3 regions of the Clostridium sp. AWRP genome follow, and region 3 is predicted to be linked to each of the others. Evidence: riboswitches for the same ligand, from Rfam matches in the RefSeq annotation. Region 3 holds a riboswitch; each other region holds the start of a gene.
What was found. A riboswitch is a leader RNA that binds a small molecule or an ion and turns the genes downstream of it on or off. The one in region 3 is predicted to bind cobalamin.
Positions count from the first base shown of each region.

Region 1 (11,008 bases), 2.1 Mb from region 3:
AATTGAGAAGGAGCAATATAAATGCCTTTGCTTATCATATGTTGAAAATACTTCGCAAAAAGAGCAGTATCACATTTTTTAGCATCTTCATAATTTCTAACTTCTGAATCTTTAGTAAAGAATATAGCAAACATTGCTCCGCACCTATTTACTACAACATTTATGTCCTTCTTTTTTGCTACATCTTTTATTCCCTGTTCCAATTTTGCACCTAATTTTTCAAGATGTTCATAGTAATCAGGATTGTCATGTAATTTCTTTAAAGTTGCAATTCCTGCAGCCATTACAAGAGGATTTCCGGACATCGTTCCTGCCTGATAAACAGGTCCCATTGGTGAAAGTTTCTCCATAATTTCTTTTCTACCGCCGTAGGCACCACAAGGAAGACCTCCTCCTATAATTTTTGCAAAAGTAGTTATATCTGGTTTTATTCCATAAATGCTCTGAGCACCTTTATAGGCCACTCTAAATCCACTCATTACTTCATCAAAAATAAGCAAGCTTCCATTTTTATCACAAATACTGCGAAGCCCCTTTAAGAAACTGGCATCTCCAGGAATTACCCCCATATTTCCTGCTACTGGTTCCACTATAATTGCTGCAATATCTTTGCCATGTTTCTCAAAAATTTTCTCCACACTAGAAAGATCATTATATTTAGCTATTAGAGTATTTTTTACACTGTCTTCAGGAACTCCAGCACTTCCCGGAATTCCTTCTGTCATGACTCCAGAACCTGCTTCTACTAAAAAATCATCAAAATGGCCGTGATAACAGCCTGCAAATTTTATTATCTTATTTTTTCCAGTACATCCCCTAGCAAGCTTTACTGCACTCATAGTTGCTTCTGTTCCTGAATTTACCATTCTAAGCATTTCTACATTATCCAAAGTAGTACATACATATTTTGCGAGCTCCAATTCAAGCTCTGTAGTAGCACCAAAAGATATAGCATTTTCACTCGTGTCCTTTATAGCCTTTACCACATCATCATCACAGTGTCCCAAAATCATAGGGCCCCAGGAACATACAAAATCTATGTATTTATTATCATCTTCATCATAGATATAAGCTCCTTTTCCCCTCTTTATAACAGGTGGATTCAATGGCACATCTTTAAATGCTCTAACAGGACTATTTACTCCTCCTGGCATGTATAATTTAGATTCATTAAATATATCATCATTTCTCATTAAGTTTTACATCTCCATTTCTTCATCATTAACAGAATATTTTATTTATAAGCTTTAAATATTCATCTTCTTTTCCTTGAAGTTTTGCTTCTTTTAATACATCTATAGCCCTGTTTATATAAACTTTGGCTGTACTCTGTATCATAGTTTGTACGAGTACTTCATTATCCTTTGTATACCTTTTATTTTTAAAAGTCTCTATTCTCTTTTCACATATTTCACTTCCGAAATTTTTCATCTTCTGTATTTCCGGTGAAAGCTCATCTAAGGACTGCCATTTTATGAATTCATCTATATATTCCTTGATGATATACCTGTACTTTTCCATCTTTTCTTTTCGCATAATCTTATTATTTTCATCAATGCTACTTATATTATCTATGTCATATACTTTTACATCCGGAAGAGTTAATACATCTGCATCTACATCTTTAGGTACTGCAAGATCAAATATGAGAAATTTCTTTTTAGGAAGTTCTTCTTTGTAGACTACAGCATGAGGTGCAGAAGTACAGCTTATAATACAATCCACATTGCTATAATAAGCTTTTCTTTCTTTAAAAGTTATAAACTTAATCCAATTACAATTTTCATATAAGTCTTTAACTTTATTCAAATCACGCACTACGATATATACAATTTCAGTATTCAAACCAGCTAAATATTTGAGTACAAGCTTTCCTATTTCTCCAAACCCAATTACCATATACCTTTTTACTTTGCTCTTTTCTGCCTCTTTAACAGCTATTGATGGTACAGATACAGGTATTTTATACATTTCACAGTCATTCTTAAACTTCTTACCACAAGTTATTGCATTCTGAAATAGCCTCTGAAGCTGTCCTTTTATAGTCTTAGCTTTTAATGCCATATTATATGCAGTCTTAATTTGTCCTAAAATTTGATCTTCTCCCAAAATTTTAGAATGGAAACCACAACTTACTTCCATTAAATGCTTAATAGCATCTTTATTCTTTGCATAGAAGGTATATGTAGTAAGTTCTATACTCCAACCTAAAGCATTAAATACAGCATTTATTATTTCTTCCCCTTGTGTATTAGAATCCACATATATTTCTGTTCTGTTACAAGTACTCAAAATTAAAACGTTTCCCGTAATTTTATAAACATTCTTTAACTTATTTTCTAATTTTGACGATACAATAGAGAACCTTTGCCTTATTTCAATATCACATTCACTTTTTACCCCTATAAGTTGTATCATTTTATCAACTCCAATATTACAACTATATTATTATAATTAAAATATAACTTTACTATATACCTAAAAAACCTTTTAACTAAGTGTTAAAAGGTATTCACACATAAAACATAAGTAATAAATGCTTTATTTATTACAATGCCCCCTATCACTTGTAGAGTTAATGGCCTATTATATAGGCAGGTCTTCTGACTTAAGCTTCATCATCTAAGTACGCCTTCCCTATTTACAAGTGGCTTGTCCTACTTAAATTCACCTAATACAGCTACAAGATAGTTCAGGATTTTTACCTGATTCCCTTTTAATTAAATATAATTAAACCTATACTATTATTTATTAAATTTTATTTTACAACATTAATTTTCATTTTAATTATAACATTATCATAAAAAGAATCAACTTATACACAATCATATTTTTAAGTTAAGAATTGATAATTAAGAATGAATAGTAAAGGTGAATTTTTCTCCTCTACGCTGCGAAAAATTTTAAATTTGAAACTTATTGAATCTTTGGATAAGTGATGCTATGTTTCATATTTTCTGAAGTACTAACGGAAGAAAATCATCCATAACTATTAATTCTTAACTCTTAATTTTTAATTATTAAAAATATCCGGAGTATAAGTTTATTTTTTTGTTTAGAAACTCTACCTCTATTTTACAGTGCCTTTTAAATCATACAGTGTTTCATTGTCCATGCGGCCCATTCCTTGAAAATGTAAGTTGCTGTTTCTTGTTGAGTTACTATCTATTTCACTATTAGCAGTATTATTAGTAGAACTTTCACTTTTTTGAGCTTGAGAATTAGTAGTATCTTTCCATTCAGTAGTTGAAACAGCTTTGCCATTTTTCTGAATCCAATTCATTATATCCTGAGAATCTCTTCCTCCCATACCTCCTGTAAGTACATATCTCACCTCACCTTTTTTAACCATTTGTTTAAATTGATCAAGAGAAAGTATCTTGTCAGATCCTGAGAAACCTCCAAGAGCCATTACGCTTTTGCCGCTTTCAATTATTATATCTTCAGCAGAAGCAGAACTTGAAACTACAAGAGCATATTTTTCATTTGAAGTATGACTTTCAAGGAATTTTATAAGCTTTGAATTCCTACTGCTATTCTGTCCATCCATCATCATGAAATTGTTCGATTTTCCATTTGATAAAAGCTCCAATCCTGCAGCAGGCAAAGAACTCAAGCTGTGAGTTATAGCAGCAGCAGAGCCGATAGCAGGTGTTACTAAAATTCCTACAAGTGCAAGTGCTCCAAATATTTTAGCAAACCCTTCATTATTACCTTGTTCCAAATTTCCTTTCTTGACTAATCTGTATATTATAAGCAGTGCAGAAGATGCAAAACACAATATGATAGCTGCTATAATTATAGATTTTATAATAGTGGATATAGTAGTAAAATAAGATAACATCAAAAGATGTACCAATCCTTCTACAATAAATGCTACAGGCATTATCCATGATTTTATACTGCCTTCCTTATATAGCTTCCACATTGAAGTAAGTCCTATTCCACATAAAGCTGCAATTGGAGGGGCCATCATACTTAAATAATATGGATGAAACAATCCTTTAGTACAGCTGAAATATATGAATTCAGGTATCAGCCATAATGCCCATAATGTTACCCCTAATTTTTTCTTATTATCAAATGGAAATTTAAGCTTTTCTACTATTACAGCTGCAGCAAGTCCAAATATAGCTAAAGGTAAAAACCAAACTATCTGGTCTGACAAAACATTTTTAGAAAATAATCTAGTAACACCTGCTGTTGTCTGTCCTCCAAAGCTTCCTGAAAGTCCATTTGATCCGCCAGGTCCACCACCTTGATTTTGGGAATTGCCTTGTGTATTCTGACCTCCCGGACCTCCTTGTGGACCTTTGGAAGAATTTTCCGAATTTTGTAGAGGTATCATTGCACCAGGAACATTACTGTTTCCACTTTGTGAATTTGCTTGATTTTTGCTGAAACCACTTCTAAATTCTTTAGATTGAGGATTTCTTCCCTTTCCTGATGCTCCTCTACCCATACCACCATTAGTACTGCTAAGTCTCTCCAGTCCATTATGTCCAAATATAAGTTCAGTAACAGTGTTATTTGTGCTGCTTCCTACAAAAGGTCTGTTTTGTGATGGAATCAAGTCAACTGCTATTGCCCATGATAAAGATATTACTCCAAGAATAAGTGTACTTATAATCAAGTGTTTTATTCTTTGTTTTACAGGTACAGCTGAAGAAATCAAATAAGTTATATATAGAGCAGGAGCTATCATATACGCCTGAAGCATTTTTATATTAAACCCTAATCCTACAAGAACCAAACTTATTATTAGATATTTAAGCTTGCCTTTTTCAGCAGCTTTGGATAAAAATAGGCAGGCAAAAAGTAATGTCACAATTAATAGATTGTCTATAGTATTATTCCTGCTGGTTGATACAAAAACTGGTGTTATTGCAAGACATAGAGCTGATATAAGTCCTGCTATCTCCCCAAAAGATCTTTTTACTATATAATATAAGATTCCAACTGAAATTACTCCGGCAAGAGCCTCGGGAAATAATATACTCCATCCGCTAAATCCAAATATTTTCGCTGATATAGTTTGTATCCAGAAACCTAAAGGCGGCTTGTCAATAGATACAAATCCAGCGGGGTCAAATGATACGAAAAAGAAATTTTTAAAATTCATAAGCATACTCTTTACACCTGCAGCATAATATCCATTTCCGTATCCTTCTATAGTTAAATTCGCAAAATTTAATATTGCAGATATGGCCAGAATTATACATAGTGCAAATCTTTCTTTTGTAAATTTTAATCTTTTCATAAGTTTTCCTCCCTAATTAAATACCCATATTTTATATAATAAAAAATTTATTACCTGAGCTATGAGTGTTACAACTATTTTTGATAAATAGACGTTTAAATTAAAATCATTTATTAAGAGTCTCATAAACACGAGTGTTGCAATAAGTGAAATGAGATTTACTATTGCAAATTGAGATAACTCTCGAATCACCTTTTTTCCAGAACTTTTGTATTCAAAAGTCCACTTTTTGTTGAATATGAAGCTATTTACAACTCCAAAACTATATCCTATAACCTGGCTTATTGTATAATGCAATCCAAATACACTTTGGCAAATAGTAAATACAGCAAAATCTATTATTGTATTTATTACACCAGTGGCAGAAAAACGACTTAGTAGTTTTAGTTTACCATTGAAAATAAAATTCATAGTTTTAATTAATTGATCCACATTTATCTACTCCTTTCTATTAAGCATTTTAAAAGAAATATCCGCCACATCTTTGACTTGTTATTTTCTTTCAAATGCCTTATTTACTATATTTTCAATAACATAATTAGGTCTTCCCTTACTTTCGTCAAAAATTCTTCCGATGTACTGGCCTATTATACCCATGCAACTTAATATTATCCCAAACATTATCAAATCAATTGATATTATGAGCCCAAAATTTACTATACTTATTTTCTGTAATATACATTTTATAAACTCAACTATGATTGAAACAAATCCAATAAAAAGTGATAGTCCTCCCAAATATCCAGCAAGCATAAGCGGCTTATAAGAAAATGAAGTTATACCATCAAAGGCCAATTTCAACATTTTTTTAAGTGGATATTTACTATCCCCTGCAAACCTTTCATGCCTTACAAATTCTACAAAAGTCTGTTTGTATCCAACCCAACTTACAAGTCCCCTCACATATCTGTTTTTTTCCGGCAGCGAATTTAATGCATTGCATACTTTCCTATCTATAAGTCTAAAATCTCCAGTGTCTACAGGAATATCAATGCTAGTCATACTCTTTAATAATCTATAAAATGACCTTGCTGTGAATCTCTTGAAAAATGATTCTCCTTCCCTCTTAGCCCTTTTTCCGTAGACAACATCATAGCCTTCCTTCCACTTCTTAATCATATCTAAAATAACTTCTGGAGGATCTTGAAGATCTGCATCTATTACAACTACAGCCTGCCCTATGGAGTTTTCCATTCCTGCAGTTATAGCACATTGATGGCCAAAATTTCTCGAAAAATTGATAAGTCTTATGTTCTTATCCTCATTACATATCTTTTCTGTCTTTTCCCTGGTCTTATCGATACTTCCATCATTTATAAATATAATTTCATAACTCTCTAAAGTAGAGTCCATAACTTTTTTAAGTCTTCTATAACTTTCATCTATTACTAGTTCCTCATTATACAGTGGTACTACTATAGAATACATTAGATTTTCATTCATGCTATTCACCTCAATTTAAAGCATTTTCAAAGAAATAACTAGTCAGTACACTAGCCTATTTTCTTTCAAGTGCATAATATTAGAAACTTTATCGATCTAGCTTAGTTATTATTTTGAGGTTTCAACCTTAAAAGAAACTTAAAAGAATAATAATAAACGTAAATTAAATTTAAAATCAATAATTTATAGTATAATAATTAAATATAAGGAGGGAATTTTTATTATGAGATTACTTTTAGTTGAAGATGAAGTCATGCTTTCGGATGCTTTAGTCTATATCTTAAAGAAAAACAATTATGTTGTAGATGCAGCTTATGACGGAATTACCGGGGAAGAAATGGCAGAATCCGAAATATATGATTTGATAATACTTGACAGAATGCTTCCCGAAAAAAACGGACTTGATATTTTAAAATTCATAAGGGAAAAAGGTATTGAAACCCCAGTACTTATGCTTACAGCCATGGATTCCATCGAAAATAGAGTCGAAGGACTTGACAATGGAGCAGATGACTATCTTATAAAGCCATTTTCTAAAGAAGAGTTACTAGCTAGAATAAGGGCTCTCAGCAGAAGGCATACAGACTTTATCCAGCATGGAACTATTAAACTGTCCTCACTAATTTTCGATCCACTGAGGGGAGAAATTGAATGCAATGGTAAGAAAACTAAACTTACTACAAAAGAATCCCAACTTCTAGAACTTTTAGCCCGTAATAAAAATCAAGTTCTAACTAAAGATCAGATACTAGATAGAGTATGGGGCCTTGATTCCGACGTAGAAATGAATAACAATATTGAAGTTTACTTTTCCTATTTGAGAAAAAAGCTAAGAGAATTAAAATGTAATGTAGTCATTGAAACTATAAGAGGCATAGGCTACTGCTTAAAAGAGGTTTAAATTATGTTCCGTAAATTAAAAATACAACTTATTCTAATCAATTTAATACTTACAAGCTTAGTATTGATAACCATATTTTCAGGCATATATATACTTATGAGTACAAGTTTTGAACATTCTGCCTATATTCATATGGATAAAACGGCTGAAATGGAAAATATTCCTCCCTCCAGGCCTCATGACAAAAACATGACTTCTTCTGAAAGTTTTTTTATAAAAATAAATTTTAAAAACCAAATTGAAGAAATATCTCCTAATTCTCCATTGTCTGAAAAAAGCCATAAAGAACTACTAGAACAAATATTAAAGGAAACTAAACCAAAGGGTACTACAACATATGAAAATTACATTTTAAGGTACATTAAAGTTCCTAAAAGTTACGGATTTATTGTGGTTTTTCAGGATAAGTCCTTCGACGATGAAGTATTGCATCGATTAATTACTATATCTGTAATAATTTACATAATAAGTCTTGTTTTTGTATTTATAATAAGCTTATTCCTTGCCAATATATCTCTAAAACCTATTATAAGTGCGTGGAAAAAACAAAAAGCTTTTACTGCAGATGCATCCCATGAACTTCGGACTCCACTTGCAGTTATAACCACTAATTTAGATATAGTACTAGACAATAAAGATGAAACCGTAGAAAGCCAGGGTAAATGGCTTAAAAACATTAAGATTGAAACTACACGAATGACTAAACTCATAGAGGATCTTTTATTTCTTGCCAGATCAGATTCCCATAAAAATAGATTTGATAGTTCTTCCTTTGATATAAGCAGTGCTGTAACTAAATCTGTAGTTCCTCTTGAATCAATTGCCACAAAACATAAAATAAGCATTTTATCAGATATTCACCCAGGTATAATTTTTTTAGGGAATGAGGGGAGGATTAACCAGCTTATAACTATCTTAGTTGACAATGCAATAAAACATACCCCTGAAGGCGGCTCTATCAAAGTAACTTTAGAAAAAGTAAAAAATAAAATTGAAATAACAGTGTCTGACACAGGGGAAGGAATAGCTCCAGAGCATCTAAATAAAATCTTTGAGAGATTTTACAAAGTTGATAAATCTAGATCAAATAGACAGGGTAATTTCGGACTTGGGCTTTCCATCGCAAAATGCATAGTAGAAGAACATAATGGAACTATAGATGTATCAAGTACTGTAAATAAAGGAACTACTTTTAAAGTTGTATTATAGGTGACAGGCACCACAGTGGGACATTTATGTTCCATCATGGTGCCTGTCACCGTAGTGTACCTAATTTAGTAATTTCAATGCAGCATTGCTCATGACTTCTACTCCATAGGCCATGGCTCTCTCGTCTATGTCATATTTAGGATGATGCTGAGGGTATATGATACCTTTTTCAGGATTACCCACACCTACAAAGATGAAGCATCCTGGAATCTTTTGCAAATAATAAGAAAAATCTTCGCTGCTCATAAAAGGCTCTATAGCATGGGCTTTATGTCCAACCATCTCTTTACCAGCTTCTAGAACAATACTGGTAACTTTAGGATCATTTGCCAGTACATAAGTACACCTATCTCGCTCAATTTCACATTTAGCACCTGCCATATCACATACATCTTCTACAATCTTTTTTATATGGCCAAACACTTTCTCTCTTACATTTTCATCAAGAGTCCTTATGGTTCCCTTTAGTTCAGCTCTTCCTGCTATAGAATTATAAACACGCCCTGAGTTAAATACTCCAACGGATACAACAGCTTGCTTCATTGGATCTACATCTCTTCCAACAATTGTATTCAATGCCACAACTATTTGAGATGCTGTTAATATAGAATCTATAGTCTGATGTGGCATGGATGCATGCCCTGCTTTTCCTTCAATAATTATTGTAAATTCATCACTTGCTGCCATCATGGGACCAGCAGATATTCCTACTGTTCCAAATTTGACAGGCTGCCATAGATGTGCTCCTATAATTGCATCTACATCTTTTAGTCCATCATCAGCTATAATTGCCGCTGCTCCTGACCCATCAGCTACTTCTTCTTCACTAGGTTGAAATATAAATCTTACAGTTCCCTGTATCTTATGACGAAGATTACTAAGCACTTTTATAACTCCCAAAAGCATAGCAATATGTCCATCATGACCACAGGCATGACATGCGCCTTTATTTCGAGATTGATAAGGCTTTCCACATTCATCTTCTATGGCGAGTGCATCCATATCTGCTCGAATTGCTATAATTTTACCTGGTTTTTCACCTTTTAATTCAGCAATAACTCCTGTACCAGCAGCTTTTCTAATGTCTAAGTCTAAGCCCTCCAGTACCTCAATGATTTTCTTTTGAGTAGAAAATTCTTTTTTGCTTAACTCTGGGTATTTATGAAAATATCTTCTTAGCTCAACTATTTCTGGGTAATATTTTTCTGTAAGTTCCTTTATATCACTCATAATTTCAAACCTTTCATTATTGTATTTTGGTGCCAGGCACCATAGTGGGACATTTATGCTCCACTATGGTGCCTGACACCTGATTGTTTTACTTATACTCTGAAAATACATCTAATTCATCACTATCTACATCTTCTGATTTGACATAGGTCATAGCTCTAAATGTATCTAAAGAAGTTATTACTTGAATGTTTCTCTCTACGGCTGTTCTTCTTATATGAAATCCATCTCTTCTAGAATCATTCCCTTTAGTCGGTGTATTAATGACTAAATCCACTTCTTCATTTTTTATGACATCTATTATATTAGGATTTTCTTCGTTCATTTTTCTAACTTCTTTAACTTCAATTCCATTATCTCTTAAAAGTTTTGCCGTATTTCGAGTAGCCATAAATTTTATTCCCATCTTGTAAATCTCTTTAGCTATAGGTAAAAATTCTTGTTTGTCATGATCTCCTATAGTAGCAAGCATTACTCCATTTTTCATATTAGAAAACATTCCTGCAGCTAAAAATCCTTTATAAAGTGCTCCCGTAAGAGTGTTTGAAACACCGAGCACTTCCCCAGTTGATCTCATTTCCGGTCCAAGTGATACTTCGACATTTGGAAGCTTCTGTGTAGAAAATACAGGTACCTTAACTGCCACTATATCTGGTTCTTTTGAAATTCCAACTCCATACCCAATATCCTTTAGCTTTTCACCCAGAGTTACCCTAGTTGCAATATCAACTATAGGTACACCGCTCACCTTGCTTATATATGGAACTGTCCTTGAAGCCCTTGGATTTACTTCTATTACATACAGGTTTCCCTTATACTCTATAAACTGAATGTTAATCATACCTTTTATTCCGATTCCAGTTGCAAGTTTTTCGGTATAATCCAATATTTTTTTCTTCATTTCATTACTTATATTCTGACTTGGATACATTGTTATACTATCACCAGAGTGTATACCAGCCCTT
Region 1 is NZ_CP029758.2:402,205-413,212, reverse strand. It holds gene hemL (glutamate-1-semialdehyde 2,1-aminomutase) at 1-1,193, opposite strand, end outside; gene hemA (glutamyl-tRNA reductase) at 1,222-2,418, opposite strand; cobalamin riboswitch at 2,576-2,755, opposite strand; gene DMR38_RS01885 (glycosyltransferase family 39 protein) at 3,071-5,260, opposite strand; gene DMR38_RS01880 (GtrA family protein) at 5,273-5,671, opposite strand; gene DMR38_RS01875 (glycosyltransferase family 2 protein) at 5,753-6,703, opposite strand; gene DMR38_RS01870 (response regulator transcription factor) at 6,927-7,604, shown strand; gene DMR38_RS01865 (ATP-binding protein) at 7,608-8,813, shown strand; gene DMR38_RS01860 (amidohydrolase) at 8,874-10,043, opposite strand; gene carB (carbamoyl-phosphate synthase large subunit) at 10,132-11,008, opposite strand, start outside.
Region 1: another riboswitch for cobalamin. It lies ahead of hemA (glutamyl-tRNA reductase); the one in region 3 lies ahead of metE (5-methyltetrahydropteroyltriglutamate--homocysteine S-methyltransferase).

Region 2 (11,008 bases), 1.9 Mb from region 3:
CACTCGCTAATACAACATTACACGGATTTAGCTGATACATTGCAACAATTGATGCAAACATTAAAAGATTCTTTAAATTTTTAATCAATTTTTTCTCTCCTTTCACATAAGCAAAAAATATTTTCTATTTTTTGCAAATTTCTATTGACTTTTAATACACCAGTATACTACCATATTATCTCCTCAAAATCAACAATAGGTGGACGATGTACATTATTCCACTTGTTACATATTATCTTTATAAATACATAATTAGATACATATTCAAAGCAAAAGTAAATAGTGGTAGCATTGTATCTTATTATGAATATACTATAGGAGTAACCATACTATAGGAGGAACATAATGCACTTATTACCTTCATTTTTATTTGCCTTATCCGCAAATATAGACAGTTTCACTGTAGGGATATCCTATGGTATTAAAAAAATGAAAATTAGTCCATTAAGCACTATTCTAATAGCCCTAATTGCTACTGCAGGAACATTTCTATCTATGGTTCTAGGTAAATTTCTAATTAAGTTTATGTCTGAAAATATAGCCAATGTTATTGGCAGCGGTTTTTTGATATTATTGGGCATATGGTTTATAATTGACGCTGTTATAAAAGAGCACTGTAACGAAAACAAAAAACTGTGTAATGCTGAAAATAATATTTTACCCTATAAAAATCTTTTGGAAAATCCAGAAATAGCAGACGTTGACAATTCAGGCTATATAGATGTTAAAGAATCTATATTTCTAGCCTTCGCCCTCACAATAAATAATGTTGGAGTAGGTATAGGCGCAAGTATAACCGGTATCAACATATTACTTGCAACTATATTTACCTTCATTCTCAGTACAACAGGACTAGTTTCAGGATGCGTTATAGGAAGCAGCTGTTTGTCCAAATTTTTCGGAAAATATGCTCCTTTTGTATCTGGCATCAGTATTATAATTTTAGGTATCTATGAACTACTCATTTAAATTTTCATTTTGTGTATTGGGGTCAGTCCCTTTCCTGGCCTACTGGTATTATATAGGGCTTCCCCGTCACTGGATTTTTTATCATGCATACATTTATTTTATACACCTTTTTTATATTTTCCTCTGTAAGTACTTCAAGGGGAGTGCCCTGCATTACAACTCTTCCGCTATTTACAAGTATTACATGATCACTATACTGTGCTGCAAAATTTAAATCATGAAGTACCATTATAACTGTTATATTTTTGCTGAGTGATTTAACATTATCCAAAATTTCAATCTGATGGTATATGTCAAGATTAGATATGGGTTCATCCAGCAGTATAATATCCGTATCTTGCGTAAGTGCCCTTGCTATTAAAACTCTCTGCTTTTCTCCACCACTGAGCTGATTTATATATTTGTCATGAAATTTCCAGGTATTAGTCATTTCCATAGCATGTTTGGCAATAACATAGTCATTTTCTGATTCACTTTGAAGTTTCGAAAAATAAGGAGCTCTTCCCATTAAAACTATATCTTGTACGGAAAAATCCATATCCAAATCACTGTTTTGGGGAACTACCGCAAGTTTTCTTGCCAGTGCCTTATTTTTCAAATCAAGTATATCCTTATCTTTTATAAAAACCGTGCTCTTATAAGGCTTTAAAGTTTTAGCAATATTTTTGAGTAAAGTAGTTTTACCGGAACCATTAGGCCCTATAATCGAATAAAATTTATTTTTTTTAAAATCTATGTTTATATCATGAAGTATATCAACTTCATCAAAACTGTAATTTAAATTTTTAACTTCAACTGCACACAAATTTGAATTATTCATTATATCACTCTCTTTTTAGATTTTATTAAAAGATAAATAAAATATGGAGACCCAAATAAAGCAGTTACAGCGCCCACAGGTATTTCAGAAGGAGCAGCTATAGTTCTCGCCACCGTGTCACAAATAATCATAAACACAGCTCCAATTATCAATGAGAAAGGCAAGAGCACCCTATGATCAGGTCCAAATACCATACGCACTGCATGGGGAATTATCAGTCCTACAAATCCTATTACACCACTTATAGACACACAGGCTGCAACAATTATTGAAGAAACAGCAAGTACTATTTTTTTTACATTTTCAACTTCTATGCCTAAACTTTTAGCAGTATCATCCCCTGTAAGCATTATATTTAGATCTCTTGAAAATAAAAGTATTATAATTATACCCAGGAATATGAAAGGTATCAACATCAATATTTGATTATAAGTTGCTGCAGAAACACTTCCCATTGTCCAAAAAACAATTTTTTCAACCTGCTGCCTGTTAAATACCATTATTATAGATATTATTGAAGATAAAAGGAAACTCACAGAAACACCTGCCAGAAGCAGTGTAGTTGGTGGTATCTTGTTTTTTACCCTGGCTATGTTATAAACCAAAACAGTAGTTGCAATAGACCCTACAAAAGCCATCATAGTAATAGCTGTAGACCCTAAAAGCAAAGTATCTAGCTGCAGCATAAATCCAATTGCAGCTCCAAGAGCAGCCCCTGAAGATACTCCAAGTACGTAAGGATCTGCCATTGGATTTTTAAATATTGCCTGAAAGGATGCACCTACTACTGATAATCCCATTCCAACTAATGCTGAAGTTATTATCCTTGGTAAACGTATCTGTAATATTATGAGAATGTGATTTTGTGATATTCCTATTGTAGAAACTAAACTTCCCACAATAGGTACTTTACTTAGTATCACATATAGTGTTTCCTTGAAGGATATGTCTGCAGAGCCAAGCATAGCTGATATTACTGCCGAAAAAAATAATATTACTATGCAAATGCAAAAAAACAACTTAAAATGCTTTTTCCGGGAAAATTTCATAAGCACATTCCTCTCTTATATATACTTAAAATGCTTCAGGATGAATTATCTTTGCCAGAGCTTCTAACCCATCTGCAAGTCTAGGTCCCTGTCTGCTTATAATATCTTCATCAATTTCGAAAAGTTTATTTTTCTTTACAGCATCCAAATCTTTATAACCCTTTGTAGCCTTAATTCCATTTTTACTATTAAATTTATTGGAACATATAAGTATATCAGGATTTTTTTCAACAAGTTTTTCAAGACTGTAATTCCAACCTGTAACATCAGAAGCAGCATTTTTGCCTCCTGCCATTTCAATCATCTTGCCTATAAAAGTATCTTTTCCTGCAGTAAAATCACCACTTGTACCATAACTTACCACATAATATACTGTAGGGGTACCCTTTCCTTTTATCTTTTCTTGTACAATTTTAACCTTTGCTTTCATATTTGAAACTATACTATATGCCTTTTTATTAGCGTTCACTATTTTTCCTATATTTTCTATATTATTATAAGTATTTTCAAAGCTTTCATTTTTTGAAATAGTTAAAACCTTTATATTAAGCTGCTGCAGCTTTTTTAAAATGTCCGGTTTAGTTAAATTAGAAGCTATTACCACATCAGGTTTAAGTTCAACAATTTTTTCAACACTTGGGTCAGTTATAGTACCAACAGATGGTATTTTAGAAGCTTGTGTAGGGTACGTGCAAAAATCAGTTCTACCTACCAAAACATTTTGTTTGTTTAATGCATAGATTGTTTCTGTAACATTAGGAGATAAGGATACCACCTTCTTAGGCTCACTTTGAATTGTAATTTCCGTATTAGTTGAATCTTTTAATTTTAAAGGATAAGTGGTATTTTTAATAGATTCACTTTTACTGCTGCTGTCTGTATTAGAATTGCTTGTATTAGATGCTCCACATCCCGCCAAAAACACCGTAATCGTAATCATAATTAGTAAAATAAATTTTTTGTTACTCTTAAACATTAGTTACTCCCTCCAATTAATTTAACAAACTAAAAAAACTATTACCCATAGATAACAGTTTTTAAGTAAATTATTTTACTTTAAAGCCTATCCACGTAAGCCATCCGTAAATTTTAGGCAGGTCTCCTGGCTCTGATTCATTGCATATTTACGCCTTCCCTGTTCCCAAGTGGCAAATTTATAAATATACTCCTCATTACAGTGGCGGGACCGCATAAGCTCTTCACTTATTTCCCTTTTAAACTTAAAAATCAAGTACCTAAAATTTAATATTAAATTATAGAATAAGTATATCATTTCTCCTATTTTATATCAAATTCTACTTTTTATACCCCGATCATTTTTAGAGAAATAGCCAATCAGTATGCTAGCCTATTTCTTATAATAATCTGCATCATATCCAGGTGATACATATTTTCCACGACCTTCTGCTGTTAATATGACTTTTACATTATGCCTCTCAAGTGCAGAAAGTTCCTTGCCATCATTGGTATACTTAGGATTAGGCTTATACCAGGACTTACTTGCAAAATAACTCTTATATGGTTCTGTAGGAAATGTGTAACCATGCCTTGCAAATATTTCATTTCTAGCAAGTGCCATCTGTTTTTTACTCATACCTTTGAGATCAATACTAGTAAGTGCCCTTGTATTACTGTAAGGTATCACATATTCTCCTGAATTGTTATCTGAACCATTTTCATAATTGTTATTTGAATCGGAAGAAACATTCTGTTTGGATTCCACATTTGAAACATTTTTGCTGGGGCCTTTACTTATAAGTGAGGATATCATCTTAAAGGAAACAACAAATACAATTATAGTTAAGATAGTTATACCTATCATTTTAAAATTCAACGGCCGTTTATCCTTAAGTGGAGTATCACCTAACTCCCGGGTAAATTCCTCTTTATCTTTTCTATCTGTCCTCTTTTGTTCATGAGATGAACTAAAATCAAAAGTATCGCTGTGCTTTAAGCTATCTTCATGCTTTTTATTTTCTTTTTTATAGTCACTATTTTCTTTCCCATAATATTTTGTATTATCATTTTTATCCTCTTCTCCTTCATGTCCCTTTTCCTGTTTTGCACCGCAGTATACACAAAACTTATCATTTTCATTAATCTCCGTACCACATTCTCTACATTTAGCCATCTACTTTCACCTCTAATCTTTATTTAAAAATAACTTCTTGAAAAAATACACTAGATTATGTTTATGTTCAACTTGTTCATTTTCTTTCATACATATAGGGATTTCTTTAATTTCTTCATTTTGAGAAGCTGGGCACAAAATATTATCATACATATCAATCGTAAATCTTTCTCTAGAACAATCATTATCTGCGTTAATAAAAAATTCATTTAAAGCTCTTTCATTTTCTATATTATCCATAACAAAATCTATAAAAACATGATGTTTTTCATCAATTCCTTCAAGATAGAAATTATTATCTGCCATATCAAAAACATATCCTGCTTTTACATCTTGAGTAAGCCTTTTTATGCTTCCTTCAAGGAGAAATTCAATATTTATAAACTCCTTTATCTCAGGCTGTTTCACATAAGTTGTAAAGCCAACTTTTCTCCTTACTGCAAAAGGAAGTGCCCTATACAAGTATTTTAGTATTCCTTTTATAACTTTATCCATATTTTTATTATAAGGAACCACAATATATAGCTTTTTATTAAAAGCAGCTGCATCAAAACAAGCTTTTACCATATTTATAAATGTATTTTTATCTATGGAAGCAGCTAAAAACAAGTCTTCTATAGAGTTAAAAACATCATAAGTTCTATCAATTTTTATTTCTCTCAAACTTTCTATAGAAGTTCCCTTCTCCATATCATAATTTTCTACAAACCCTGAAGCATATATTATTTTTTCAGGATTTTCTATGTATAACTTTCTTTCGCTCTCAGGTATTACGCAGCAGTGAGTAAAATACCTATTCCTTTTTAATGTATAGTCCTTCCCTGCAAAAACTGACTGTCCTATTATAATTTCACCATATCCAGTATTTGCATAAAAAAGTGCCTTAGGATATTTACTTAAATTTTTTTCTCCGGCTAAAAATGCAGGAGCAGCATAAAAGCATAAACTGTGAATAGTATCTTTTATGAATTCATCTTCAAGTCCACTGCTTTTTGCAATAGTATCATAACCTGGAGTACTGCTGAATATTCCTCTTTTTTCCCTAGTATAATACTGCTGCTCTATCATATCTATTTCCTTCCCCCATCCAGATAATTCATTTTATAAAGCAGCCACAAAAAAGGCTCATCCACTCTAATAGGATTTATACTGCTGCTTCTATCTATTTCAAGATGATTGGAATTAGAACCCAGGGAAGATACTGCAAAATAACCTGCAGTTTTAAAGCAAGCATCCACAGCACCTTTAAATGGAGCATCAGCTTTTAATAAAAACTTTCTAACTTCACCATCGATATTTTCAAATTCATTTAAATTAAAAAATCCTTCATGATTGTAATTTTTAAATATATTACTGTTTTCTCCTATATATTCTTCATCCTTTAAATTCTCAAGCATATCACTTTTAGTAACCACTACTGCCGTAGGTATATGCGTTTTTTCTTTAGATTCCTTGGATATAAAGTTTTCAAACAAATACACTATTATATCCTTCGGTTCCTGATACTTTTCCGTAAAGTCACCTTTTTCCCTATTTACAATACTTAACTTTTTCCTCAAAGTCCTCATTTGAAGTGGATCTACAAGAAATATTATTCCATCTGAATTTTTTATATGTTCTGCATGATTTTCCATATAGGTCTTATCTGTCATACCCTCACCTGGTATATCGTAAAAAATCAGAGTCAACGGTGGAATTTTATCTTCTTTAAACTTTAAATTTTCTATTAAAGGTTCTATATGTTGTTTTGGAGTAGGATCGAGCATTAAATTTTTCTCAAAAATTCGCTCTTGATTTTCTCTTATCTCATCATTGTACCCGGAGTTTCCTGCAATGAGAGAGGCACCTATTCTTTCACAAGTATACTTTTCAAGCACATAAAGAAGAGTTGTCATATATACAGATTTTCCTACTTGGGAAGCACCTATAACGGATATAATTTTAGAAGGTCCTCTTCCTGAAGTTATAGGCAAATCATTGTGACAGTAAGGACATAATCTTTCATCTGTACTTGCATCGTATTTATCCTTAATTTCAACTAGTACTTTGTCCACTCTCGTCTTATTTCTTTCAGGAAGTGCTTGACCCTTAACAACGGGATTCATTGGTCCTAAAGTTCCTTTTCCTATCTTTTTATAGTATCTATTAAGAAGCTCATCCTCTACCTTTTCATATTCAGGATCTCCCTTTTCCGAGTGAGAAGCCCTAAATACCACATGATCTGATTTAAATTTTTTAAAGCAAAAAGGACATGTTATCATAAAAGGTCCTCTTTCATAAGTTGCCTTCTCATAAGTATTTCTAGGCTCACTATTACCATTCCTGAAAAATTTAAAGATTCCCATAATCTCACTCCTCCATATTAAATCTTCTAAGTTGAAAATATACACATAGTGCTTGCTATAAATATTTCTTCATATTTTCAAGAATAACTGAATACGCATTTGGCCACATATGTATACCTTCTATTGAAAATTCTTCTTTCAAGTTTCCTTCTTCATCCATTAATCCATCATTTACATTAATAAATTTATAATTATGTTTTTTAGCTAATTTTTCAACATCTTTATTTGCTTCTACAATAACAGTATTTGTACGTGTCTTAAATCTACTTTTTTTAAATTCTTCATCTAATCCAGGAAAGTCAGCTTTTGCATTCAATGGATAATAAGCCATTAAATACACTTTGCAATTGGGGAGCTTTTCACTTATTTGAGTTAAAATCTTATCATAGTTCTCAATTAAACTTTCTTTCTTATAATCTGGTGTATTCATATCATTTGTTCCTATATTAATAAATATTTTTGATGGTTCCAATTCAAAAATACATTCGTTCATAGAAGCTAATAATTCTGTTGTTACAAAACCCGCAATTCCACGATTATAGATAATACAATCTTTTTCTAAAGTTTGCTGCATCTCATTAATTGGGAAAAATTCCATTAATGAAGAACCAACAAACAAAATTTGTCCTTTCTTAACAGATTGATTAAGTATCTTATAACTTTTTAATTTGTTTCTCTTTTGCCTCTGTATATACTTATATAATATAGCCTCACGTACACCCTTCATATCTGGTTTTCTTAGTATTTCCATAGTTTTTTCATCCATCACTTTAATACCTCTATTCCATTGATTATTTTAACTTAGACTTATCAAAATATTTAATGAGCTGAAGGTTGTAAAAATAGCAAAGAAGATATATAGAATTTCTAAAAAGAATTTATAATAATGTCTGCAACTAATTTAAGTTTTGATTCATCTATAAGTGAAATTGTGTCTTTTGGACCATTTATTTTTAAATTTTTATCGTAAACCTGCCCTATACATAATGATGGAATTCCGGCTTCATCAAATATAGTATAATCGCTCAATTCTTTAGACATTTTTTTTACAACCATATACTTAGGAACTTTTCTTAATAGCATAGTAGCAAAATTATTATTTCCATTTACAGTAAAGATACATGGTTTGCCACCGTCTTTTTGTGCTATTGAATCAATATTTATAACTGCTTTTATGTTTTTTTTATCATCAGATGACAAATTTTTTATGTACTGTCTAGAACCTAATCCTCCTATTTCTTCACCACTAAAAAAAATAAATTTTAATTCATAATCACTGGATACATTTTTTAATAATCTAGCACACTCCATAACTACCGATACTCCAGAAGCATTGTCATTTGCTCCTACAGAAGTTTTATCACAATCATAGTGAGCACAAATGATTACAACTTTCTTATTATGATTTGAGTTACTGTTATTAATTGCTATTATATTTTGGCTGTTGTTTAATTTTGATTTACCATTTGGTGCGTAATCAGTAGGCATAGGAAATGTTTGTATTTGTGTTTTATATCCATAGGATTGAAGTTTATTTTTTATGTATTCACAAGCTTTTTTTTCATTGTCTGATCCAACCCATCTGTTGCTAATAGCTAACGCTTTAATATTACTCATCATTAATTTCTCATTTGATTGATTTAGTGTATTATTAGTTATTGTCGATTGCTTTTTATTATTAGAGAATAAATTATTACAACCCGAAAAAAAACAAGAACTTATTAGTATAAAAATGAATACTGAAATTATATATATTTTTTTCATAACATACTTCCTCTACATTTATACAGTTAATTACATCCTGCAGCCCATTAAATATTTCCGTATATAATTTATAATGTAAGAATAAAGTGTACTAATCTTACTTTGCATTGAATTTAAAACCTTCTAATTAAGACACCTTTCATATTTGCTGAATCATTATGAATATGATAAATCTTTTCTTTTTCTTCCTCAGTACATCCAATTAATATTTTAATTTCTGAATCCTTTTTTATTAAATCTATAGTACACATTATCGCATCTATTTTTTGTTTCTTGTCTGTTCCTTTCCAAAATTCTACGTTATATTCCATAAACCATTTTCCCCCTACACGATTGCCAATTTTAGTTTATCATAATTTACTTTCAAGTCACATAAAAAATTGCCAAACAATATTTTTGAGAAGACAGAGGAAAGTGTGTGAACTAAATTAAATTATAGACTTTATAAGAAAAATGAAATTTTAATTACAACACTAAAGATAAATATACTGCATAAAATTAACAGTATTCCATCTGATTTTTTACCTTGCTTATAAAAGTGCAAACCATTAAAAATTTGAAAAACACCTAAACAAGTAAGCATATATGGCATTACTATTCTACTATTAGTATTTCCAATAAATATGCTTATGGATAATATAATTATTAATATTCCAAGTATAAATCTAACTATTGAAAAATTTCTTTCCAAAGTCCTCCTCCTTTTGATATTTATATTTCGTTCGATTTGAATTCAAATATTGCTAATTATCAAACAGTTTCGAGTATAAGTATTCTTCTTATACATGTCTCTATATCTATTGTTCAATAGTCCAAATACCATCTATTAAATAGCTTTTATGGTAAAACCGCATTTGGATAAATCATTTTCATTAAAGTATCTGGATAATAGATAGAAAAAAACAATTCCACTTTACCACTCACAGATATACCAGCCATCCGCAGACTATAATAGTATAGTGCCATAGCTGAGACCAATGCATTGAGCACTATAAATACTACAATGCACCACGTAAGCACCTCCCCTAACACCCGTGGGATTTTACCAATATATTTACTCACAAATGGATAAATTGCCTTCAACCATACAATAGCAAGCAGTCCCCAGAACAGACAGTAAAGCAGATTCACCCTACCATCCAGATTAAAAGGCATGCTACTATAATCCCAAAAACGGGCACCCAATACCTTTTCTGTAAACACACTGCACGAATACTCATAGGTGCCACCTAGGAAGAAACCTCCCAGAAAGATATATATGTCATTTTTATCAATCAATCTATGAAGCATTACTGTGGCAATTATTCCACCCAATCCCCAAACCACACTGAAAGGTCCATATATTAGACTACTGCGACTCATCAACTTACCCGACTTCACCAAGACAAATGCGGTTTCAATCAAATCCCCTGCCAGTGCACTGATAAAAAACATCCATACCAGTTTTTCAAAACAAATGCCTTCCGCAAATTTTTTTTGATCTATAACTTTAACATCAATAATCTCCAGTTTGGCATTCTCCAGCTCAGGGAAAGCTTTGTAAATACGCTTTTGCAATCTAGAAAAAAAACGTTGTCCCATAATCTTCTTCGTATTACTCAAACCTGCCGTTACCTTTAGTTCTAATCTACTTTGTTTACGAATATGGAATGCTGCCACGAATGAGGCAACAACATCAACCATCAGTAAAACAAAGAGTATCCAGAGAATAATGCAAAATAATAAATGTGGAATCAGCTGACTTATTGTATAAACCAATGGTTGCAGCAGGGAAATAACCAGCACAGAAACACCACTATATGCAAAGGCAAAGGTAACGTAGAACCTTGGACTATCATAATTCCACAGGCGTCTTCCGATTATCCGTCTTAGTAACCCCCCATCAATATACTCCACCACAGTAGCCAGAACGGCATTTCCGACAAACAAT
Region 2 is NZ_CP029758.2:575,539-586,546, reverse strand. It holds gene DMR38_RS02660 (Ig-like domain-containing protein) at 1-88, opposite strand, end outside; gene ytaF (sporulation membrane protein YtaF) at 346-969, shown strand; gene DMR38_RS02650 (ABC transporter ATP-binding protein) at 992-1,789, opposite strand; gene DMR38_RS02645 (iron ABC transporter permease) at 1,789-2,838, opposite strand; gene DMR38_RS02640 (ABC transporter substrate-binding protein) at 2,864-3,814, opposite strand; cobalamin riboswitch at 3,913-4,092, opposite strand; gene DMR38_RS02635 (YARHG domain-containing protein) at 4,187-4,969, opposite strand; gene DMR38_RS02630 (hypothetical protein) at 4,982-6,037, opposite strand; gene DMR38_RS02625 (GTPase domain-containing protein) at 6,040-7,314, opposite strand; gene DMR38_RS02620 (GDSL-type esterase/lipase family protein) at 7,370-8,080, opposite strand; gene DMR38_RS02615 (M28 family peptidase) at 8,182-9,078, opposite strand; gene DMR38_RS02610 (hypothetical protein) at 9,192-9,389, opposite strand; gene DMR38_RS02605 (hypothetical protein) at 9,521-9,769, opposite strand; gene DMR38_RS02600 (putative ABC transporter permease) at 9,916-11,008, opposite strand, start outside.
Region 2: another riboswitch for cobalamin. It lies ahead of DMR38_RS02640 (ABC transporter substrate-binding protein); the one in region 3 lies ahead of metE (5-methyltetrahydropteroyltriglutamate--homocysteine S-methyltransferase).

Region 3 (11,008 bases):
ATCTACTTTTTTATTTGCTGCATTATTCGGCGTTACAGCTACTGTAAGCTGCAGTGTATCTCCTTCTGTAAGACTTGTACTTGTCTTGTCAAGACTTATACCTGTTACGCTTACTGGCTGCGGCGGTATATCCTTAGTTACTGTTACAGCACAAACTCCTCCATAACTATCATCATCTGTTTTTGCATAAATATATGCCGTTCCTGGATTAACTCCTGTTATTACACCTTCACTTGAAACTTTAGCCACATTTGCATCAGTACTTCCCCATACAACCCCTTTATCTGATGGAATTTCATTTGCAATTTTTTGAACTCCACCTGTTTTTATTGATATCTGACCGGGTGATAGTTTAGCATTTTTACCACAAATTATCATGGTAGAATCAGGATATTTTGTGTCTTTAGTATTGTCCTTAGTAAAACTTGTATCTGTTAAGTCTAATACAGAAAGATTGGTACAACCCGAAAAACATCCATTTCCCAATTGTGTTACACTACCTGGTATTTTCATATATTCCAGTGACGTGCAGCCACTGAAAGCTAAGTTGCCTACACTTTTAACCGTATTTGAAATTTCTACAGAAGCTAAAAGTTTACTATTTGAAAAACATGAAAAAGGAATACTTGGTATTCCTTCAGGTAATTTAATAGAAGTCAGTTTACTAGAAGCAAATGCAAACATTTTATTTTTTATGTCTTTCATACCTGTACATCCACTAAAGTCCAAACCCTTTGGTATTGTCCAGTCAAATTTAAGTTTTTTAAAACTAAGGTTTGTTAAATCTTTGTTATCCGACAGGTTTATAGCTGATACTCCTTTAAGATATTTCATTACATCCATATCACTATCGGTAATATCTAAATTTGAAAGGTCAATAGTTCCTTTTATAGATGCTAGATCATCCGGTGTGAAATATCCCTCATAGTCACTGTCTTTTCCTGCTGCTAGGGCAAGTTTGTTTTTCAACTTTACATTATTAATAACAATAGCTCCCTGACCATCAACAACTGTTACAGCACAAGATGCCGTTTTATTTCCATCTTCAGTATTTGCAGTTATAGTTGCGGTTCCTACTTTTATTGCCGTTACTTTTCCACTTTTATCTACCGCTGCTACTGTAGGATCACTACTTGACCAATCCACCTTTGGGTTAGTTGCATCGTTTGGTGTTATGGTTGGCATAAGCTGCAATGCAGCTTTTGGTATCAACTTAACACTTGTTTTGTCGAGAATTATTCCCGTCACACTTACATTTTCTTTTATTGTTATTGTGCACTGTGCTTTTGCATCCCTGTTGTCTTCAGATACGGCTGTTATTACGGCTGTTCCTTTTTTTAATGCTGTTACCTTTCCATTTTCATCCACTGATGCCACTGTAGGATCACTGCTTGACCAATCTATTTTTGTATTAGTTGCATATTTAGGCGTTATAGCCACTGTAAGCTGCAGTGTATCTCCTTTCATTAGATATGCACTCGTTTTATCAAGACCTATTCCTGTTACTTTTACTGGCTGTGATTGTGACAGCTTTTTCTCTGCGTCAGTCAATTTATCCATCGTTTCCTGCTTTATTGAAGCTTTTTTAACATCACTTAATTTATCATATGCATCTCTTGCGGCATCAACCTTTTCCTTATCAGCTGAAGTAATTTTATATACATCCGGCAGTGCTGCTATTGCATTGTTTACAGGGACTGTAGAATCTTTGACATCTGTACAATCAAAAATTGAGACTCTGCCTTCAGCTGCACGTACAAGCGAATCCAATCCCCTACATATTTGTGCAGATTCATAAGATGAATTATCAAAATCAGTAGTACCATTTTTCACATCAAACTTCTCAAGTACACCATCCAAAATAGTCTTGCCGTCTTTTATATACATCTTGTCAAAAATATTGGCATGTGCCATTCCAAGTGTCATATACACCTGGGCATTGGTCCAGGCATTATTTAAATCAATTTTGCCATCAAGATCTACACTGCCGCCCCAGAAAGATCCCTTATAAGTCTGGGCATTTGAAAACTGTGCAAATACATGATCCATAGCCTGCTTTACGTCATAGTACTTGTCTCCTGGTTTTGCATCTGGATTATAATAAGCTGCAATTGGTTGTAATTTCATAGTCCACATATCAGGAGTAGTATTTCCTATTACTGCTGACCCATCAGCACCTTTTGACCCAAGTGCACCCTTGGCCCATTCATGTATATATCCATCTAAATCATCTTTAGTAATGTGCTTTCCATCATTAGGAATAAGATCAATATAATTACGAGAAGTTAATGCATAAATTGCATACTGCGGCGTAAAATATTGATTTGATGCTTTCACATACTCCTTATTTGAAATTATGTCTATTAAATCATAAGCTTTTATATCTCTTGGATCATAGCCTATAGCAGTAATTGCCAGAACTAACTTCTCCCATTCCGTCATCTTTACATCCCGAGCAGTTACCCCTGCATCTTTCATTTTCTGCAAGCCTGTCTGTATACTCTTAAACCAGTCATCATAATATCCTGCTCTTATTCCCGTATAGCCAGAACGTGCCGATGAAAATATTCCCCAGTCCTCATCTGAAAAAGTAACAGTTCCTTCTTTTCCTGGAGCTGCAGATTTGTCTCCACCCCAGCTAAATTTAGGTACATCTCCTGTAATACCTAGTTTGGTGCCTAATTTGGTATAAAGAATATCTTCTGCCTTTTTTGCATCTTCAATCTGCTGCTTTTGTTCATCTTGTGTAGGTCCTGCTGCACCATTATCAAGGAGTTTAGCAGTTGACGACAGAACTTTACCAAGTACAAACTGATAATCCTCATTTGAATTATAATTTATCTTAACCTTACTGGTATCAATATCTATAGGCACGTCTCCAATAGTTGGTGCATTTAAAAATACATCTCCACTATAGGTTGCGCTAACATTATATTTGCTTATTAGCTCTTTATCTTCATCAGATCTTGGAACTATTTTAAAAGTTGCCGTTGTCTTAAGACTATCATCTGTATTATAAATAATTGGGGAAGTAGGAACAATATAAGTTTTATCATCAGCCGTTACCTGCACATCTACAGTCACTTTTGCTGCTGTTTTTTGTGTGTTTTCTGAATTTAAATATGGATATCCATTATTTGAAGAATCTATTTTCCAGGTTTTATCAAAATCAAAGTCTAGAGCTGTATATGTATCTTTATTTTTCATTTCTGCAGTTGTATAACCTTTGGGGTTACCATTATCAGAAGAAGATGGGGTATAACCTAATACATCTTTATCATATGCACAATTTTCTGCACTTGTGGTAACTCCAGTTTTACTATCATAATAGGTTGAACATAGGATTGGTTGGCATTTATCGCTATGTTCACCAGTATAATTTCCTGTAAATTTACCATAAAAATAGCAGTGATCTAATTGTTCACCACCCATTGAACAAATTCCTGCATATCTCACCATTTCCTCTGATGATTGATTATCAATAATTACATTACTGTAACAATCTTTTAAGTACCCAGCTGCAATACTACTTGTTTGTCCAATTGTATCCCTAGCAACTATTCCTGCTTCAAAAAAAACTTTAACCTTATTTGTAATTGTTCCTGTTGAAAAACAGCGAATAATTGTTCCACTTGCTTCATTAGCAATTAGTCCATAATTTTCAATTTTATCACCTTCAATAACTACGTTAGCATCAATCCTAGCATTCTCCACAATACCATCTTTATTAATAATATTGAATAAACCAGATTTGGGATCATTATAGTTACTTATAGTATGAAATTTTCCATTAAAAGTACCATTAAACGTATTTTGTGTTGTAAAAGATTTCAAAGGTAATTCAGATTTACCTACATCAATATCCTGAGTTAACAGAACATTTTTACCCGAATAGTCTATTCCCTTATCAATATCCCCCCTGAGTTTGTTTAAGTCTTTTACTGAACTTACCGTATAATTTCCATCTTTATCTTGAGTTAAAGAGGGCGTTGATGTTGTTGGTACGGTATCTGCCATAACCGTGTATGGTGCAAATGTCATTAATGTAAATATAAGCATCATAACAAAACTTGCCTTTTTCCATATCTTTTTCATTTCATTCTCCTTTCTAAATTCTAAGATTATGTAATATAAACTAATCTTAATATTATTAATTTTTAAGTTCTTGCTTGTATACCATCTCCTTAAAAAGATACGCTTAAAATTTTCGAAGACTTTTTGTATTCCTCAATTATAGGCTTAAAATATTTTTCCTCACCTTTTTTTCTACATTCTATTGCGTCTTCCAATTTATCAAAATATCCTAAATGTTTTTCTTTTCCTGCAAGAGTTAAACGTACTCTCCATTTACTTCTTTTTTTATCCCAATTAATACCTTTGTAACCACTAGAATTACTAGAAGAAATTTTACGTGTTAATTGGCCTATTTTTGTTCCTTTAAACCTATCTACATTAGTTGCTTTAACCTGAATAATTTTAGTATGTTCTATCATCAAACATCCACAACTTCTAGTTCCGCCATCTATTAAATGTCTTTCTCTAACTTTTACTTTGTTTCCACAGTCACATAAGCAGTTCCAAATAACACCCCTATCTTTATATTTTTTATTTGCAACAGACATAACTGTTAAACGTCCAAATTTCTTTCCTGTTAAATCTTTAAATCTGTTCATTTTCTCACCTCTTTTGATTTATGTATTTTGCCGCCCACTTCCTCCAGATTCCACGTCACCATGGACCCCCTTGTCTTAAACTATGCATTCCACGCTAGGGACTTTCACCCTTAAGATTGCGTCCATGCTAGGCGTACCATAATAAAAGAGACCTTCCTTCGAAAGTCCCTTTTATTACATAAATATTCTATATGACTAATAAACTAAAAAAGAACCACTAGAGTTCTCTCATGTCAATATAACCGTTTACTTTTAATCATAAACAAGCTTAAATATAGTAACATCTTCCCCTCCGAAAGAATTAACATAATATCAGGCAGGCTTCCTGGCTCAGATTCATCTTACTCCCCTGTCTTCCCAGATATAAAAATCCAGTGACATAATTAGGGTTTCATTCTCCATACAGTAACGGTGGGCTGCAGTGCTTTTTACACTTTTCCTTTTAACTATCCCATTTGACAGCACCTAATGCTAAATATTAAATTTTTATTATCTTTATGTTAAGATTAGTACATAATTTTTTAAAAGTCAACATAATCTTCTATAAGAAATTCTATTTTGCTCATATAATTTTTTATTAACAAAAATATCTATATGCTTATTTAAGCTGTAAAGATAACTACATATTTATTTTTAAATTATATTAACTCGTTTTTCCAAATTGTCAAATTTAAATTCTTGAGGTAAAAAATCACAGAATATCTTTTTGTCATTTAAAGTATCTCCGTCATAACCGCTGTTAAAGTATGCAAGTAAAGTATTTTCATCAATACAATGAATCCATTTCTTTAAGCTATCACTAAATTCAAAATCTTCTTCAAATATAGTATCGTCTTGATACATAATTATAATGTTATATAAATATATATCAAGTTTTAGAACTTCATTAATATTTTGAATATTTATTCCATCTTGTTCCACAATTTCTTTTTCTTTTAATGAATAAGTATTATAATAATTTTCAAGTTCTTTATAAAATCCCACTACTTTTTTGAGATACTTATAAAAATATACATTATTAATTTCTAATTTTATTTTATTACTTTTATTTAAATAAGAAATTAATCCTGGTTTATATTCAGAAAACTGCGTCTGGTAAAAATAACGATTCATAAAAAAATCCTCCCTTAAAAAAAATTCCTTTTAACAAAAGCGTTAAAAGGAAATATTATAAAAATGTTTGATTAGTTATAGAAAATCTAACAAAACTATCATCATAACACTCCCCCTATCACTCGTAGAGATATTTGTGTAAAATATAGGTAGGTCTTCTGACTCAAGATTCACCATTTTAGTACGCCTTCCCAATATTTAAGTGGCATAATATACTAAAACTCCTCTATTACAGCTACGGGATAGTCCAGGATTTTCACCTGATTCCCTTTTAATTAATCAAATTAGATTAAACCTATATTTGTCTTTATAGAACTTAATTATAATTTATACCTATTACAGTTTAATGTCAATAATATAATTGATCATTGACATTTATCGCCATATAATACTATAATTATTATTTAATAATATAATAATTCTTAAACAAGCTTGAAAGATCAATTGTATCTAATAGCTTTTTGAAATATAAGGTGCTTCTTTAAAAGGAAGTTAAAAGGGAATCAAGTTGGAATCTTGATCAGCACCCACTACTGTATTTCAGACGAAAATCTCAATAGCCACTACATTAAGCGGGAAGGGAGATCTGTAGGATGAAGATAAGTCAGGAAACCTGCCTTATATTTAAAATAATCAAATCTTTGGGAGTGAAGATTAAGGAGGAATAAAAATGATAAAATCAACAATTGTAGGTTACCCAAGACTTGGAGTGCACAGAGAACTAAAGTTTGCAGTAGAATCTTACTTAAAAAAAAAGATAGATTCAAATATGCTAAAGTTCACTGCAAAACAACTAAGGAAAGAATACTGGACAACCCAAAAAGAAGTGGGAATAGATATTATTCCATCTAATGACTTTTCATATTACGATAATATGTTAGATATGGCATTTCTGTTAAATATCATACCAAAACGTTATAAAGAGCTCAAACTTTCTAAATTAGACACATATTTTGCAATGGCAAGAGGTTATCAAAATGATAACCTGGATGTAAAAGCTTTGCCTATGAAAAAATGGTTTAATACTAATTATCATTATATAGTACCTGAAATAGATAATTATACTTATTTTTGCCTAAATGATACTAAACCTTTTGATTTATATAAGGAAGCTAAAGATGAGGAAATTGATACAAAGCCAGTTATAATAGGAATTTTTACATTTCTCAAGCTTTCATATTTAAAAACAAACAGAACATTTAAAGAATGCCTGGATGAGCTTACAAATGTATACACAGCTATATTAGATAAGTTCGAAAGACAGGATATAAGTTATATTGAAATTGATGAGCCTATTTTAGTAACAGATTTAACACAAGAAGATATATTTTTATTTAGAACTGCTTATGACAAAATTATAAATAGAAAATATAAATTTCAAATATTACTTCAAACTTATTTTGGCGATGTAAGAGATATTTATAAATACTTTAGTGATATGAAATTTAATGCAATAGGATTAGATTTAGTTGAAGGTGAGAAAAATATAGACCTAATTAAAAAATATGGATTTCCCAAAAATAAACTATTAATAGCTGGAATTATTAACGGAAAGAATGTATGGAAAAATGATTATAATAATAGCATCAAAATTATTGAAGAACTAAGTAAACATATTGATAAAGATAGAATTTATATAAGCACCTCTTGTTCTCTTCTTCATGTACCTTATACAGTTAAAGAAGAAAAATTAAATACAAGAAAACCAAAGTTAAAAAAATTTACGTGTTTCACTCAATACATAGAAAATTTTTCATTTGCAGAGGAAAAATTAAGTGAACTTACAGATTTGCAAGAACTACTTCAGTGTAATGAATATAAAATTAGCATCAAATACTTAAAAAATCAAGAAATTTTGAAAAAAAAGAGAAACCATCAATTATGCTATGACTTAGAAGTTAGAAAAAAAGTGAAAAATTTAAAAAAAGAAGATTTCATAAGGAAAGATCCTTTTGAAAAACGTAGAAAAATTCAAAAAGAATATTTAAAACTTCCCATTCTTCCAACAACAACAATAGGCTCATTTCCTCAGACTGACGAAATAAAAAAACTCAGGAAAAATTATGAAGACGGTAACATTTCAAAGCATCAATATAAAACCAGCATTAAAGAAAAAATTAAAGATACAATTCATTTTCAAGAGGAGGCAGGTTTAGATGTATTAGTACATGGTGAATATGAAAGAAATGATATGGTTGAATATTTTGGAAAACATCTTAAAGGTTTTTTATTTACTCAAAATGGTTGGGTACAATCTTATGGCACTAGAACTGTAAAACCTCCTATAATTTTTGGAGATGTAAAACGTACTGAATCAATAACAACAAATTGGATTAAATTTGCTCAAAAACAAACCAATAAACCAGTTAAAGGTACGCTTACTGGACCTATAACAATTTTAAATTGCTCCTTTCCAAGAGAAGATTTAGAATTAAAACAAATAGCTTATCAAATAGGACTTGCTATTAGAGATGAAGTATTAGATTTAGAACAAGAAGGAATAAAAATAATTCAAATTGATGAAGCTGCACTGAAAGAAAAACTGCCATTAAGAAAAATTGATTGGCATAAAAAATATTTAGATTGGGCAATTCCTGCTTTTAAGCTAACACATTCTAAGATAAAATCAAAAACTTCTATTCATACACACATGTGTTATAGTGAATTTGAAGATATATTTAAAGTACTAGAATCTATGGATTCAGATGTTATTTCTATAGAAACCGCCAAATCTAATTTTTCATTACTAAATTTATTAAAGAAAAGTAATTTTAAATTTGAAATAGGTCCTGGAATATATGATGTGCATTCCCCTAAACTACCAGACATAAAAGAGATAGAAACTCTCATAAAAGTAATACTTAGTACATTAGATATTAATAAACTTTGGATTAATCCAGATTGCAACCTGAAGACAAGCGGAATTACAGAAACAAACGCTAGTTTAATTAATATGGTTAATGCTGTTAAAAATATAAGAATTGAACTTGAAGCTGTAAAAAAAAGTGATACTATGGGAATTCTATTTTACTCATTAAAATGAGAGTGTTAGATTTTTTCTGTAAATTAGCTTTCTATGATATTTTAGAAAGACAGCTATGTAAAAAATTATTTCTGTCTTAATTTCAAATATATAATTTAAAAATGAGTATGTCAATAACGCCTAAGAAAAAAGGCGTTATTTTTATAAAAATTTTATTCGGGAAGTCTGCCATCATACATTATGGATAGTTCACCATAAACCTTACCCCAGTTTCTGAGGACTGACGTCCATTTCTTAGTTGCCTCAAATGTTGCAAGATAAAGTGCCTTTAGAAGTGCAGTATCACTTGGAAATACGCTTCTTTGACTGTTTAATCTGCGGTATGTGCTATTAAGGCTTTCTATGGCATTCGTTGTATATATTACTTTTCTGACTTCTGGTGAAAATTTGAATATAGGGGTTATAGCATCCCAATTTTTCAACCAGCTTCGCATAGATCCTGGATATTTATCATTCCACTTCTTAGTTACAATTTCCAGATTTTTATGAGCAGTTTCCTCAGATGGAGCCTGATATATACTCTTAAGATCCTTTGCAAAATCTTTCTTGTGTTTATAAGATACATATTTAAGTGTATTTCTTATCTGATGTACGATGCATCTTTGGTATTCTGTGTCCGGAAAGGACGCATTTATAGATTCTTTTATGCCAGAAAGACCATCTGCACAAAGTATGAGGATATCTTTAACTCCTCTGTTTTTAAGCTCATTTAAAACACCAAGCCAGTATTTGCTGCTCTCGTTCTCACCTATATTTATGGAAAGCACATCTTTTATTCCGGCATCATTTATTCCCATGATTATATAGGCCGCAAGTTTTTTTACTATACCATTATCTCTAACAGAAAAATGTACTGCATCTATGAAAACAATTGGATAAACTGTAGACAATGGACGCTGCTGCCACTGTTCAATCTCTGGTAATATGCGGTCTGTTATGTTAGATATCATACTTTCACTTGCTTCAAAACCATATATGTCTTCAATAATTTCAGATATTTGTCTTGTAGTCATACCTTTTGCATACATCGATATTATTTTGTCTTCTATGCTTGATATGTCCTTCTGGCGCTTTGCTACAGCCTGCGGCTGAAATGTACTGTTCCTATCTTGAGGTACATCAATCTCTACTTCACCATATTTACTTCGTACTTTCTTGCTTTTCTTACCATTCCTGTAGTTAGCTTCATCTGAGCGTCCATACTTTTCATAGCCAAGATGGTTGTCCATCTCACCTTCCAGCATCTCCTGAAGAGTTCCTCCCAGTAGATCTTTCAGTGCATCTTGAATGTCCTCTGCAGATTTGATATCATACTCACTTATAAGAGAAGTTATAATATTTCTCTTACCATCTGTCATTGGTTTTACCTTATAAACATCTTTTTTCCTTGCCATAAAAAAAGCCTCCTATAATTTTTATTTTATCATAGAAAGCTTTATGTTTTTATTTGATTTACAGACTTTTTATCACAGGCTCCATAAAATTTTTATTGACATTAACCTCTAATAGGAGAACGTACCTAGATTTGTGTAAACTAAATCTAGGTACGTTCTTTTAATGTATCAGATAAAGGTACTGGCTATATAATAAAAAGCTTCTACAGAATAACTAATTAATCCTATAGAAGCTTTTTTACTTTTTATTTATTTGACTGAACAGATATGTCTATAATATCTGAAAGGGGATTCATATTTTCAAGGCTGTCCCATACAAATGCCTTCAATTTATATATTTCCTCTTTTGGAAGCTTCATAATACCCGTCAAAATAGATGAATTTCCATTTTTTATTGTCTGCTTTCCGCATACATAGTTGATGAATTTACCACCCTCATCATATAGTGCTACTAATAGAGATGCATCTTGGTCTTTACCGGAATTATTTTCTGCCTTTACAGATACCTTTGCATCCTCACCTAATTTAAATTAACTATCCTCTGTAAGGTTAGTTATCTGTATTGGTTTTGGTGTGTTGGCTACTGTAACTATGCACTGTGCCTCTACATTTCTGTTGTCTTCGGATACTGCCGTTATTACTGCTGTTACCTTTCCGTTTCCATCCACTGTTGCTACTGTAGAATCACTGCTTGACCAATCTATTTTTGTATTAAATGCACCCTTTGGTGTTATAGCAGCTGTGAGATTCAGTGTATTTCCCTCAATCAAGTTAGCTTCCGTTTT
Region 3 is NZ_CP029758.2:2,523,867-2,534,874, forward strand. It holds gene DMR38_RS22305 (Ig-like domain-containing protein) at 1-4,095, opposite strand, end outside; gene DMR38_RS11615 (hypothetical protein) at 4,185-4,673, opposite strand; cobalamin riboswitch at 4,971-5,157, opposite strand; gene DMR38_RS11620 (hypothetical protein) at 5,307-5,786, opposite strand; cobalamin riboswitch at 5,917-6,100, opposite strand; cobalamin riboswitch at 6,241-6,422, shown strand; gene metE (5-methyltetrahydropteroyltriglutamate--homocysteine S-methyltransferase) at 6,457-8,829, shown strand; gene DMR38_RS11630 (IS256 family transposase) at 8,982-10,187, opposite strand; gene DMR38_RS22310 (Ig-like domain-containing protein) at 10,754-11,008, opposite strand, start outside.